2 regions of the Pelosinus baikalensis genome follow, and region 1 is predicted to be linked to the other one. Evidence: a T-box and tRNA genes for the amino acid it is inferred to sense, from the RefSeq annotation. Region 1 holds a T-box; the other holds one or more tRNA genes.
What was found. The T-box of region 1 lies ahead of leuS (leucine--tRNA ligase). A T-box ahead of a tRNA ligase gene usually reads a tRNA of that ligase, here a tRNA-Leu.
Positions count from the first base shown of each region.

Region 1 (5,510 bases):
GCATATAATACCATGAGGAACAAATAAAAGTATCCATCGTATCAGTCTCACGCTTCGCAGGGCCACCACATTTAGGGCATGTACAATTTACAAACTCTTCCACCTTGGCTAACGGCGAAACCGAGCCTGCAGCAAAATTTACATTCTCGGGCAATAAAACAGGTAACTGTTCCTTTGGAACAGGCACACTACCGCAGTCAGCACAATTGATAAGAGGAATTGGTGCCCCCCAATAGCGTTGACGAGATACCAGCCAATCGCGCAAACGATAATTTACATGGCGTTTGCCATAGCCTTGTTCTTCTAACCATTTTGCGATTGCTACTTTACCTGCTTCACTCTTCATACCACTAAACTGCCCAGAATTGACCATGATACCATCGCCGCTGTATGCGCCTTCCATCGTGTCTAGTGCCAATTCTTGCCCTTCAGGCTGCACAACGATCTTTTTAGTTAAATTATATTTATTGGCAAATTGCCAGTCTCGTTCATCATGGGCTGGAACGCCCATAACTGCCCCAGTACCATATTCCACCAAAACATAATTTGCTACCCAAATTGGCACCTCTTGACCAGTGAACGGATTTATAGCATAAGCCCCTGTAAATATACCTTCTTTTTCAAACTCACTGGAGGTTCGGCTAATCTCGCTCATATTGCGTACTTTATCAACAAATTGACGAATTTCCCCTGCATTGTCTTTACCAGCAATCAGCTTTTCTACCAATTTATGCTCCGGTGCCAATACTACATAACTTACACCAAAAGCCGTATCATGTCGTGTTGTATATACAGCAATTTTTTCTTTAGAACCGGCCACAGCAAAGCTGAATTCCGCACCTTCACTACGACCAATCCAATTTTCCTGCATCGTTTTAACTCTCTCAGGCCAGCCCTTAAGCTCACTAAGATCATTTAAAAGCCGATCCGCATAGTCTGTAATTTTGAAAAACCACTGTTCTAATTCTTTTTTAACTACGACAGAATCACAGCGCCAGCAAGCACCATCAATTACTTGCTCATTTGCGAGCACGGTATTACATTCATTACACCAATTCACTGCAGCTTTCTTCTTATAGGCAAGTCCACGCTCTACGAACAATAAGAATAACCATTGGGTCCAACGATAATAATCAGGATGACAGGTTGCCACTTCTCGATCCCAATCATAAGATAAGCCTAATTCCTGCTGTTGACGCCGCATATTAGCGATATTTTCCCAGGTCCACTCTGCAGGATGAACACCATGCTTGATCGCCGCATTTTCAGCAGGCATCCCAAAAGAATCCCATCCCATAGGATGAAGTACATTATAACCTTGCATGCTTTTGAATCTCGCAATTACATCACCAATGGAATAGTTGCGAACATGACCCATATGTAAATTGCCGGAAGGATAAGGAAACATTTCTAAAACATAATATTCTGGACGCTGACGATTGAGTTCCGTTTTAAAAGCATTATTTTCAGTCCAGTATTTCTGCCATTTAGATTCAATTTCTTTAGGATTATATCTTTCGTTCATTTAAAATCCTCCTATTTATAAAAAATAAAAAACCGCCCCTTGGCTTATTAGCCAGGGACGAGTTATATACACCCGCGATACCACCCTGATTGACAGCTGTTGCCATCCTCTCAATGATTGTTAACACTAATCAAGCGTCAGCTATTACTAATTCATAGCTGATCCTCCACAGTGAGTTCAGCAAATTTAAGGGCTGGCTCGCATCATCCGCCAACTTTCTGCACCATAAACAAAGCCTACTACTCTGTATCTTAGGACTTGAATAATATTATATCCCACCCTATCTTGAAAGTCAAATTAACACTATTGGTGTCTATTATCTAGTTCTATATTTTTTAAAAATGCATATATTTTTTCTTGGGAGGTGTATTCTATGTATAAACTAATCATAGGAAATATTAGAATTACAGTGTCTGACGATACGATTAGCCATGAACAAGCAACTAGTGCTGCCAGACAGTCCATTTCAGCAGCCCAAGCACAAGGAAAAGTGTTATCTCATATTGAAATCAGCAAAGGGGAGACGGGTCTTGAAGTAACCCCTACAGAAAAATCAGGTCATAGAACATCACGTAAAACCATTAAGCAAAGCCTACTTGATGGCATGCATACAGCCATACAAGAAAAATTATACCCTACAGGTACATTCAGCAATAAAGACCTCTGGTATGATGGGGATACCGGACAAGAGTGGAGCGGCGAGGCCGTGCAAGTTGCCCGAGAGGAAGTCGTTGAGGAATTTGAAAAGTGGATGAAAACAGTATAAAAACAAACCGGTCTCAAACTGTAGAGACCGGTTTGTTTTATATTACTGACTTACAGTAAGCGCTTTATCGAGATAATACAGTAAATCATCTATATCTTCCAGTCCAATGGATAGGCGTATAAGATCCTCTGTAATACCACTCGTTAATTGCTCTTCAGGCAGCAGCTACACTGCTGAGAAAGAAAAGTTACACTCGGGACAATCATATTGACAATCACTAAATGTCATGATCCAAAAAATATACAAATGTGTAATGCATTGCATATTGATCACAATCCAAAATACTCTGTATAGAGGGCCTTTGCTTTATTTTCATTTTCAACATTTTTGATAATCGCCCGTCCGTCAGCAAAAAGAGTTATTTCTATCTCATGAATTTTCAAACGCAAAAGAAAAGGATTGGATTGAATTTCTCCAACATGGGCCAAACGCTTTAGAATATCGGAAAAATCCATCTTGCGAACCTGACCTGGCACAATCTGCACTGCTTTTTGCCCGCATAGCAAAGTCGTATAGGTACCTTTTCCTTTAGCAAGATAATGATATTCATGTTTAACACAGGCAGGACAATCTGATTGCCTCGATAGCTCTTTGCTATGAAAAGAGTTATTCCAAACATCAATGAAAAGGGCTGACTTTCTGATATCAGAACTGCCAACCAGTATTTTTAAAGCTTCTGCCGATGCATAAGATGAAATGATACCCGTAATCATATTCAGCACTCCAACTGAGCTGCAAGTGCCGCCAGCCCCTGTTTCTGGCATTCCAGGCATGAAGCATCGATAACATGGAGTTTGTCCTGGAATCATGTTCGCAGTAAGACCATAACTCCCTAATACAGCCCCGTGCACCCAAGGAATATTCTTTTTTAAACAGACATCATTTAAAAGGAAGCGAGTCTCAAAATTATCCGTGCCATCCATGACAAGGTCAATATCCGTTAACAGCGTTTCAATATTTGAGGCATTCACATCGCTGACAATTGCCTCTAGTGTTATTTCTGAATTGACCTTTTCCAAATGCTGAGCAGCAGCAACGGCTTTAGGAAGTTGCTCACGAACATCCGCTTCATCAAAAATCGTTTGCCGCTGTAAATTGCTTATCTCTACAAAATCACGGTCAATTAAGCGTATATATCCAATCCCAGCTCTCACCAAGTTATTGGCAACTACAGTTCCCAGTGCTCCTAAACCAATGATCGCCACCCGACTGTGCCCAATCTTCTCCTGACCCGCTGAACCGATACCTTGAAAAATAGCTTGCCTGGAGTATCGTTCTGGTACATGTATCATTTCATTTCCTCCACCAATTCTTTCCCAATGGCAGTAATTGCCTGTAAGCACGTTTCTATTTCTTCTTCTGTAGTAAAATAGCCTGGACTAATACGGATTGTGCCCCCCTGCAAGGTTCCCAGTACTCGATGAGCATCCGGGGCACAATGCAGACCTGGACGGACAGCAATCTGAAAGGATTTATCCAAAATCATACACAGCTCATTCGCACTGATCTGCTCAAGATTAAAAGACACAACAGCAGCTCGCTGCTGTCCCAATGGCGGACCATAAAGCACCACTCCCGGTATTTTCGCCAAACCTGCTACTAACAGATTTGTCAATTCTTCTTCCCGCTGCTTTATCTTTTCCATACCAGTTTCCATGATATATCGAATGCCGGCTCCAAGTCCGGCAATTCCTGAAGTATTAAGTGTGCCGCTCTCATACCGTTCTGGTAATTCATCAGGTTGTTCTAAAGACTCGGAATGGCTGCCAGTACCGCCTTCACGCAAGGTTTTTAGAATAATCCCCTTATGGACATATAGCCCGCCAACCCCCTGACAGCCTAATAAAGATTTATGACCAGGAAAAGCCAAAAGGTCAATTCCCATTTCCTGCACATTGATTGGAAAAACTCCTGCAGTTTGGGCACAATCTACTAAAAAGGTAACACCAAACTCTTTTGCAATTTGTCCAATTTCCCCAATGGGATTTAATGTACCAGTCACATTAGAAGCATGAGTTATGGCAATTAACTTGGTATTTGCCTGAATAGCATTCTGAATCTCCCGGAGAGAAATTCCATTAACAGGCGATGTCGCCACCTTGGTAACAGTTACTCCATTTTTACGCAGCGCTTCTAAGGGGCGAGCCATAGCATTATGTTCCATAGAACTGGTAATAACATGATCACCTGGCTGCAACAATCCTTTTAAAGCCAGATTAAGAGAATCAGTAACATTTAAGGTAAATACCACCTGAGACGGATGAGGAATCGCAAACAATGCTGCCGCTAATTCTCTTGTTTCTTGAACTAGTCTGCCAGCTTCAATTGCCATGGTATGCCCCGAACGGCCAGGATTTGCTCCGATTTGTCGCATAACCTTGTCAACCATTTGATATACGCTTTCCGGCTTAGGCCAAGAGGTGGCAGCATTATCCAGATAGATCATAGAAACTACACCTTCCTACTATTAAACTACAAATCTAAAAAAGACTAAGACATCTCCTTTATCAGGATACAACGATCTTAGCCTTAAATATCTTCTCAGTCCTAATTTTGTTTTTCTAAATTACTAGTCGTTTAAATATTACTGCATTTGGATTTAGAATTCAAGTCATTTTTAACTCCAGTACTTAACTTCTTTAAAAAGAACCCTTGATAAATATCTTAAACTTAGTGTATTGGCAGCAAGCACTGTTGCTTTATCGTTTCTATCACTATCTTTTTTGACAATATATATCGAAATACGATATTTCTTCTTGGAAAAAGTTTGACTATAGTGATAAAATAATACTAGCAACCCCAAAAAGTATCAGTGCGTCATGCATTTGACACCCTATCTTACGCTTTCGCTGCTTACTTAGGGTTTTTACAAAAATCTATAGAATAAAGAGGGTATTTATGAGTATTAAATCTTTAACTCCGCTTGACGGACGCTATGAATCTGTTACCAAACCATTAGGCGACTTTTTTTCAGAATGGGCATTAATGAAATATCGCACCCATATAGAAATTGAATGGCTGATTACTATGGCATCTAACCCCGCATTCAATCAAGTACGAACTTTTACATCTGACGAAGTACAGTTGCTGAGAAAGATTGTTACTACTTTTGATGAGGAAGTTGCTTTAAAAATTAAGGCGATCGAAAAAATTACGAATCATGATGTGAAAGCTGTTGAATATTTCTTAAGAGATACACTGAGTACGACTTCATTATCT
Region 1 is NZ_JAJHJB010000018.1:54,389-59,898, forward strand. It holds gene leuS (leucine--tRNA ligase) at 1-1,525, opposite strand, end outside; T-box leader at 1,576-1,787, opposite strand; gene LMF89_RS13665 (hypothetical protein) at 1,899-2,291, shown strand; gene LMF89_RS25810 (PLP-dependent transferase) at 2,334-2,456, opposite strand; gene LMF89_RS13670 (ThiF family adenylyltransferase) at 2,561-3,583, opposite strand; gene LMF89_RS13675 (aminotransferase class V-fold PLP-dependent enzyme) at 3,580-4,737, opposite strand; gene purB (adenylosuccinate lyase) at 5,190-5,510, shown strand, end outside.

Region 2 (5,510 bases), on a different contig from region 1:
ATTTGTTGATGCACTACTGCTAGGCGATTGGTACAATCATCAACAATTGGCAAATAAATATGTACCTTTGTACCGCCTTTTTCACCTACACTAATATTAACAAAACCACCATGTTCTGCAATAATACGATTGGCAATAGGCAGCCCCAACCCGACTCGATCCAATTTAGTTGTATAAAAAGGTTCAAATATACGTGACAATATTTCCGGTGTTATTCCTGCCCCAGTATCATTTATTGCAAGCACCAACATACTAAGCTCTGCATTCATCCACGATTTTATGCTTAATACTCCTTCCCCATCCATGGATTCTATAGCATTTTGCATAATATTCATTATCGCTTGCTTAATAAGATTTTTATCTGCAGTAATAATAGGAAGATTCTTAGCTAATTCCTTATTTATATTGATCTTTTCTCCACCTAACTCTTTAAAACTTAGCAATAATGCCTCTTCCAGCAAACGATTCAAATCAACACCCGGCTCTTTTTGCACTGGTGGTTTTGCAAAAAGAATTAATTCTTTTACTACATCATTGATATAAGACACTTCACCCAGTAAAGTTTCTAATACATCGCGGCGTACAGTATACTTATCATCATCAATACGCCCTAACATAACTTGCAGATACCCACTAATCGTAGTTAAGGGGGTTCGTACATGATGCGCCACACCAGCTGCTAATTCCCCCAATGATACTAGCATTTGTGTAGTCTGTATTTGCTTTATGGCAGCTCTGACAGCAGATACATCCTGTAATATAACGATCATACCATTGAAATCACCCAAAGAATCGACCAACCTCAATGCATCGATATGAAGATAAATAATTTGATCATTAATTTTCAAGCTAATATTAGCAGTCTTAATATCCTCATATTCTGAAACATCAAAGATTTTCAGGAACTGTTCACCATATTTTCGAAAAATAATCTCCGCCCGTTTTCCGATTACAGCAGAATGATCCACTCCTCCGATTCGTTCCGCCTCCCGATTCAAACTTTTTATGCGCATTTCTCGATCAAGATGTATAATCCCATTTGTCGTCGATTCAAAATATTCTTTATACTCATCTTCTTTTACTAAATGTACTAATCTATTTTGCGTAGTTGCCGCTAAGTACATATTTTGCCCTCTCCTTACCTTCCTATTTATTAAAGTGATACTTAATATTCTTGTAAATAATTGTAAGTCCTGCTAAATTAGACTAAGTTCTTTTCGTAAAATTGCGACATAATTCTAAGTAAACCAGCCTGCTTTGTCGAATATTCTTATGCAAAGCCCCAGTACCCTAGTGTTAACAAGCTTGTCCCCATTCGCCTTCCTACTTTATTTCGACACAATAACTTTTATTTGCTATGGACATTTTAACATTGAATTATATTTTTTTACCATATTATTACATTTTTAATGTATTTTACCATATTTTTACATATAGTTATATGAGGCTTTATCAAAAAAAAAAAAAAAAAAATAGGGATAGCAAAGACGCCATCCCTTATAGATATAAAATTGATTCAAAGATTATTCTACTTACTCCCCAAGGTATTTTTGATGAAAATATCCAGGATCAACTGTTTTAGGCACTACCGCATGAAACCGCAGCCATTCATTTCCTTGTTCTTGCTTCGCTAATAGATAACTTTTCACAGGAAAATCATTATCATCAACACTTAAGAAAAGACTTTGCTCAGCAGCAGAATTTAAATCGCCTTGAGGATTACGATCCGTATAAAAATACTGATCAACAAATTGTAAATTACCTTCATTATCATACCCTACATCAAAATAAATCGAATCACAGTCAATAATAAATTCATATTCACCTTCATCGCTAACTGTCTTGCTGTTCAATAAAACTTTTTTTACAGGTAAACGCCCCATTTTTGTTGCCATAATACCATCCTCCTCATCTCCATAGATGTACTCTCAGAAAACAGCCATGTAGTAACGGTCAACGGATGAGTTTAACGATAAGCGTAGGAATACAAGTTGAGGGGTCAATTATGCTCATTCTTTGCCTTCATAAAGGATTTTCCGAGAGACTACCCATATATGATACAATTGTTTCCAAAAAACAAATAATTATACAAACTACAGAAATTATTCTTGACAAGCTTATTCTTATCATGGTATTATATCAATTGTCTGGTGAGCAAAAGCCTAACACCAAACAATTTAGCACGTGCCGAAGTGGCGGAATTGGCAGACGCACCTGACTCAAAATCAGACGTGTACTCCACGTGCCGGTTCGAGTCCGGCCTTCGGCACCAGTATTTTATAAGACTTTGCATTTATGCTAAGTCTTTTTTTCATGGGAAAGTAAAACATTATTGGTTCTATTTATAACTTTTTTACCCAACTTTCCATTACGCAACTTGACAATAACGGTCTGTTATGTTATCATGATATTCGTTGAGCTAAGCGTTCAATATAATTTATGCCGAAGTGGCGGAATTGGCAGACGCACCTGACTCAAAATCAGACGTGTACTCCACGTGCCGGTTCGAGTCCGGCCTTCGGCACCAGTATTTTACAGCCTCTAATTTTCGATAATTAGAGGCTTTTTTTCATTTCTGCAGGATTTTTACACCATACTGTCTAATGAAGGATATTATGCATACACTTAAAATTGATAATCATCAACTAACATATACTATCATATATCAGAAAAATCGAAAGTCGGTTCAATTAAAATTAAATTCATCCAGTCATTTGACTATTACTGCCCCTACCCGCTTTCCCAAGGAAGGCATTGAAAAAATAGTACTTGAAAAAAGAAAGTGGATTGTAAAACAAATAACAAAATTGGCAGCTGCAGCAGCCAACCCCATTAATAAATCAGTTTGTGATAATGCCGCAATACTGTTTTTAGGACAGCCCCATATCCTTAAATTTATGAGCAAAGATACTCATAAACCTCCAGTTCACTTAGAAGAAAATCAAATTATGCTGAATATTCTTCCTTTAACTGCGAAGGATATAAATGCAACAGCAGAAAAAATCCTTAAGCAATGGTACATCCACTATGCTACTAATACCTTAGTAACAAGAACAACTTTTTGGGCATCGGTCATAAAAGTAAATCCAAAACGAATTACCATCAAAGAACAAAAAACCCGCTGGGGGAGTTGCTCTTCTAAAGGCAATATCAATTATAATTGGCGAATCATCATGGCACCGATGGAAGTCATTGATTATTTGGTAATTCATGAGCTTTGCCATTTGCGCATACCGAATCATTCTCAAGCTTTTTGGCAAGAAGTAGGAAACTATTCGCCTCATTTCAAACAATGCCGGGAATGGCTTCGCACGAATGGAGCACTAATCATGGCCATCTTCAGCTGTACATAGCTCTTTTTTAAATTTTAAGGAGGCTTACCCCTGGTACGATCAAGGCAAGCGGCGCTGGGGGAATATTGTATTTGAAATGTAATAAATACTTCAACAAAAAAGACGTTTAACATTGTTAGTTACAACAATGTTAAACGTCTTTTTATCATACCAGCAAGAATGCCACCCATTATTCCAGTTATAAATTGTGGCCAACTCATAATAAAGAGTAGACCTGCGGCAATTTTTGCGGGAATCGCAATGAAAGTTAACAACCAACTAAACGCAACATACATAAAAATACTTTTGCCTGCAGCAGCAGCAAGAATTTTCATCCAGTACTTCTGATTTTTTCCTATTAAAAATATTCCTATAAATATAGCATTTCCCAATGCAACTGGTATGATAAAAATAGGAAGAGGCAACACTTGCTGAAAATATGCCACTATAGGCACTAAGGATACAAGCACAATAGCAGGTCCCGCTCCTACCATGTCAGCAGCAATCAAAAAACAACTATTCATCAGGCTGCCAATTAAAAAGGTAGACAGAAAAGGCGGTATAGGAATTAACAAGCGTATTGACTGAAATAGCAATGCAAGAGCCAACAATAACGCTGTACGAGTTAGAATCGCAACCTTTGGTCTCATCGTGATAAAGCCCCTCTTTACTTATGCCATTTATGACGATTCACTGGTCGATTATTAGAGCCACGAGAGCGACCAAATATCATCCATGCCAACAATGCTATAATAAGAATATTACCAACAAGACCGCTAATAATTCCCAAATCAATTAAAACAGAGACAGCTGTTAGTCCACCAAGAAATGACATGCTCGACTTTAAATCAATAAAAGGATATCGTCTTAAAATCAGATAAGCAATCCCAAGTATCGCTAAATCAATACATACCCAGATAAAAGGGTTAACAACTATATATTTGGCAACGCTGCCACCAATCATTACCATGAATATCCGCAACCATATTTGATTCATTTTTTCACCCTCCTTTTAATGATACACCTTGCCATTACACTTTTTCTACTGCTATATACTTTTACTATAAATAACAAACAATACTCTTGTCAACTTTTTACCAAAAATAGAATGGCAAGAAGCAACTTTCACTTAACAACTCTTAAATGTACATGCCCTTTTCTGCTTAATGAGATAATGAGTCCAATACCAGCAAAACAGGCACCAATCATTAATGCAAGATGATATGCTGACAAAAATGCACTCATATATGCATCCTGATTTAGAATTAAAACCCCTGCCAGCTCCTGCTGTCTCTTACTTTCAAAGGCAGATACGGCTACTGCGGTACCGCTTACCATCCCAACATTGCGCATCAAGGCACTAATTCCGCTTGCTAATCCTACTTTTCTAACAGGCACGGAACTTAATACGCTATTATTATTCGGTGATTGAAACATCCCATTACCAATCCCCATAATTCCCTGACCTATAGCAACATGCCAGATAGTAGAATATGCGTCTAATGTAGCTAAATAGAACAAACCTAGCATCAAGATTCCTAAACCGCTGCTGGTTAATAGTACAGGGCTAACTCGTTCCGATAAATAACCACTAAGAGGAGCGACAATTGCCATTAATAAGGGAAAAGGAGTAATTGCCAAGCCAATCTGAGTTGGTGTCAACAGCAATACAGAGTGCAAATAAAATGGCATGAGCATATTATTAGAAAACATGGCCATAAAAGATAGTAAACCCGATGCATTTCCTGCAAGAAAAGGCCAACGTTTAAATAAGGATAAATCAATCATCGGCTCTTTAATTCTGCCTTCAAACCAGATAAAAGTACTCAGCAATAACAGGCTTAAAATGCCAATACTGCCTGTTATGAAAGAATTCCAGCCCCATTCATGTCCTTCACTTAATACCACGAGTAAACCTGTCATTCCTAAAGCAAATAAAATAGCTCCTTTAAAATCAAAAGTTCCAGCTACATATTTCTTTTCAAACGGTAAAATATAGTACCCTAATAAGTAGGCAAGGATTCCAATGGGCAAATTAATGTAAAAAATCCATTCCCAATTAAATAATCCTACCAAAATCCCACCTAAACTCGGTCCAGTCATAGCAGCTAACGCCACTACAGTACCATTCATTCCTAGGACTCGCCCTCGCTCTTTGCCAGGGAATGTTACACTTAT
Region 2 is NZ_JAJHJB010000005.1:113,908-119,417, reverse strand. It holds gene LMF89_RS05690 (two-component system sensor histidine kinase NtrB) at 1-1,124, opposite strand, end outside; gene LMF89_RS05685 (hypothetical protein) at 1,533-1,895, opposite strand; tRNA gene LMF89_RS05680 (tRNA-Leu) at 2,187-2,272, shown strand; tRNA gene LMF89_RS05675 (tRNA-Leu) at 2,442-2,527, shown strand; gene LMF89_RS05670 (M48 family metallopeptidase) at 2,616-3,353, shown strand; gene LMF89_RS05665 (hypothetical protein) at 3,473-3,982, opposite strand; gene LMF89_RS05660 (hypothetical protein) at 4,000-4,329, opposite strand; gene LMF89_RS05655 (MFS transporter) at 4,458-5,510, opposite strand, start outside.
Region 2: it has a tRNA-Leu gene. The T-box ahead of leuS (leucine--tRNA ligase) is inferred to sense a tRNA for this amino acid. The anticodon was not compared.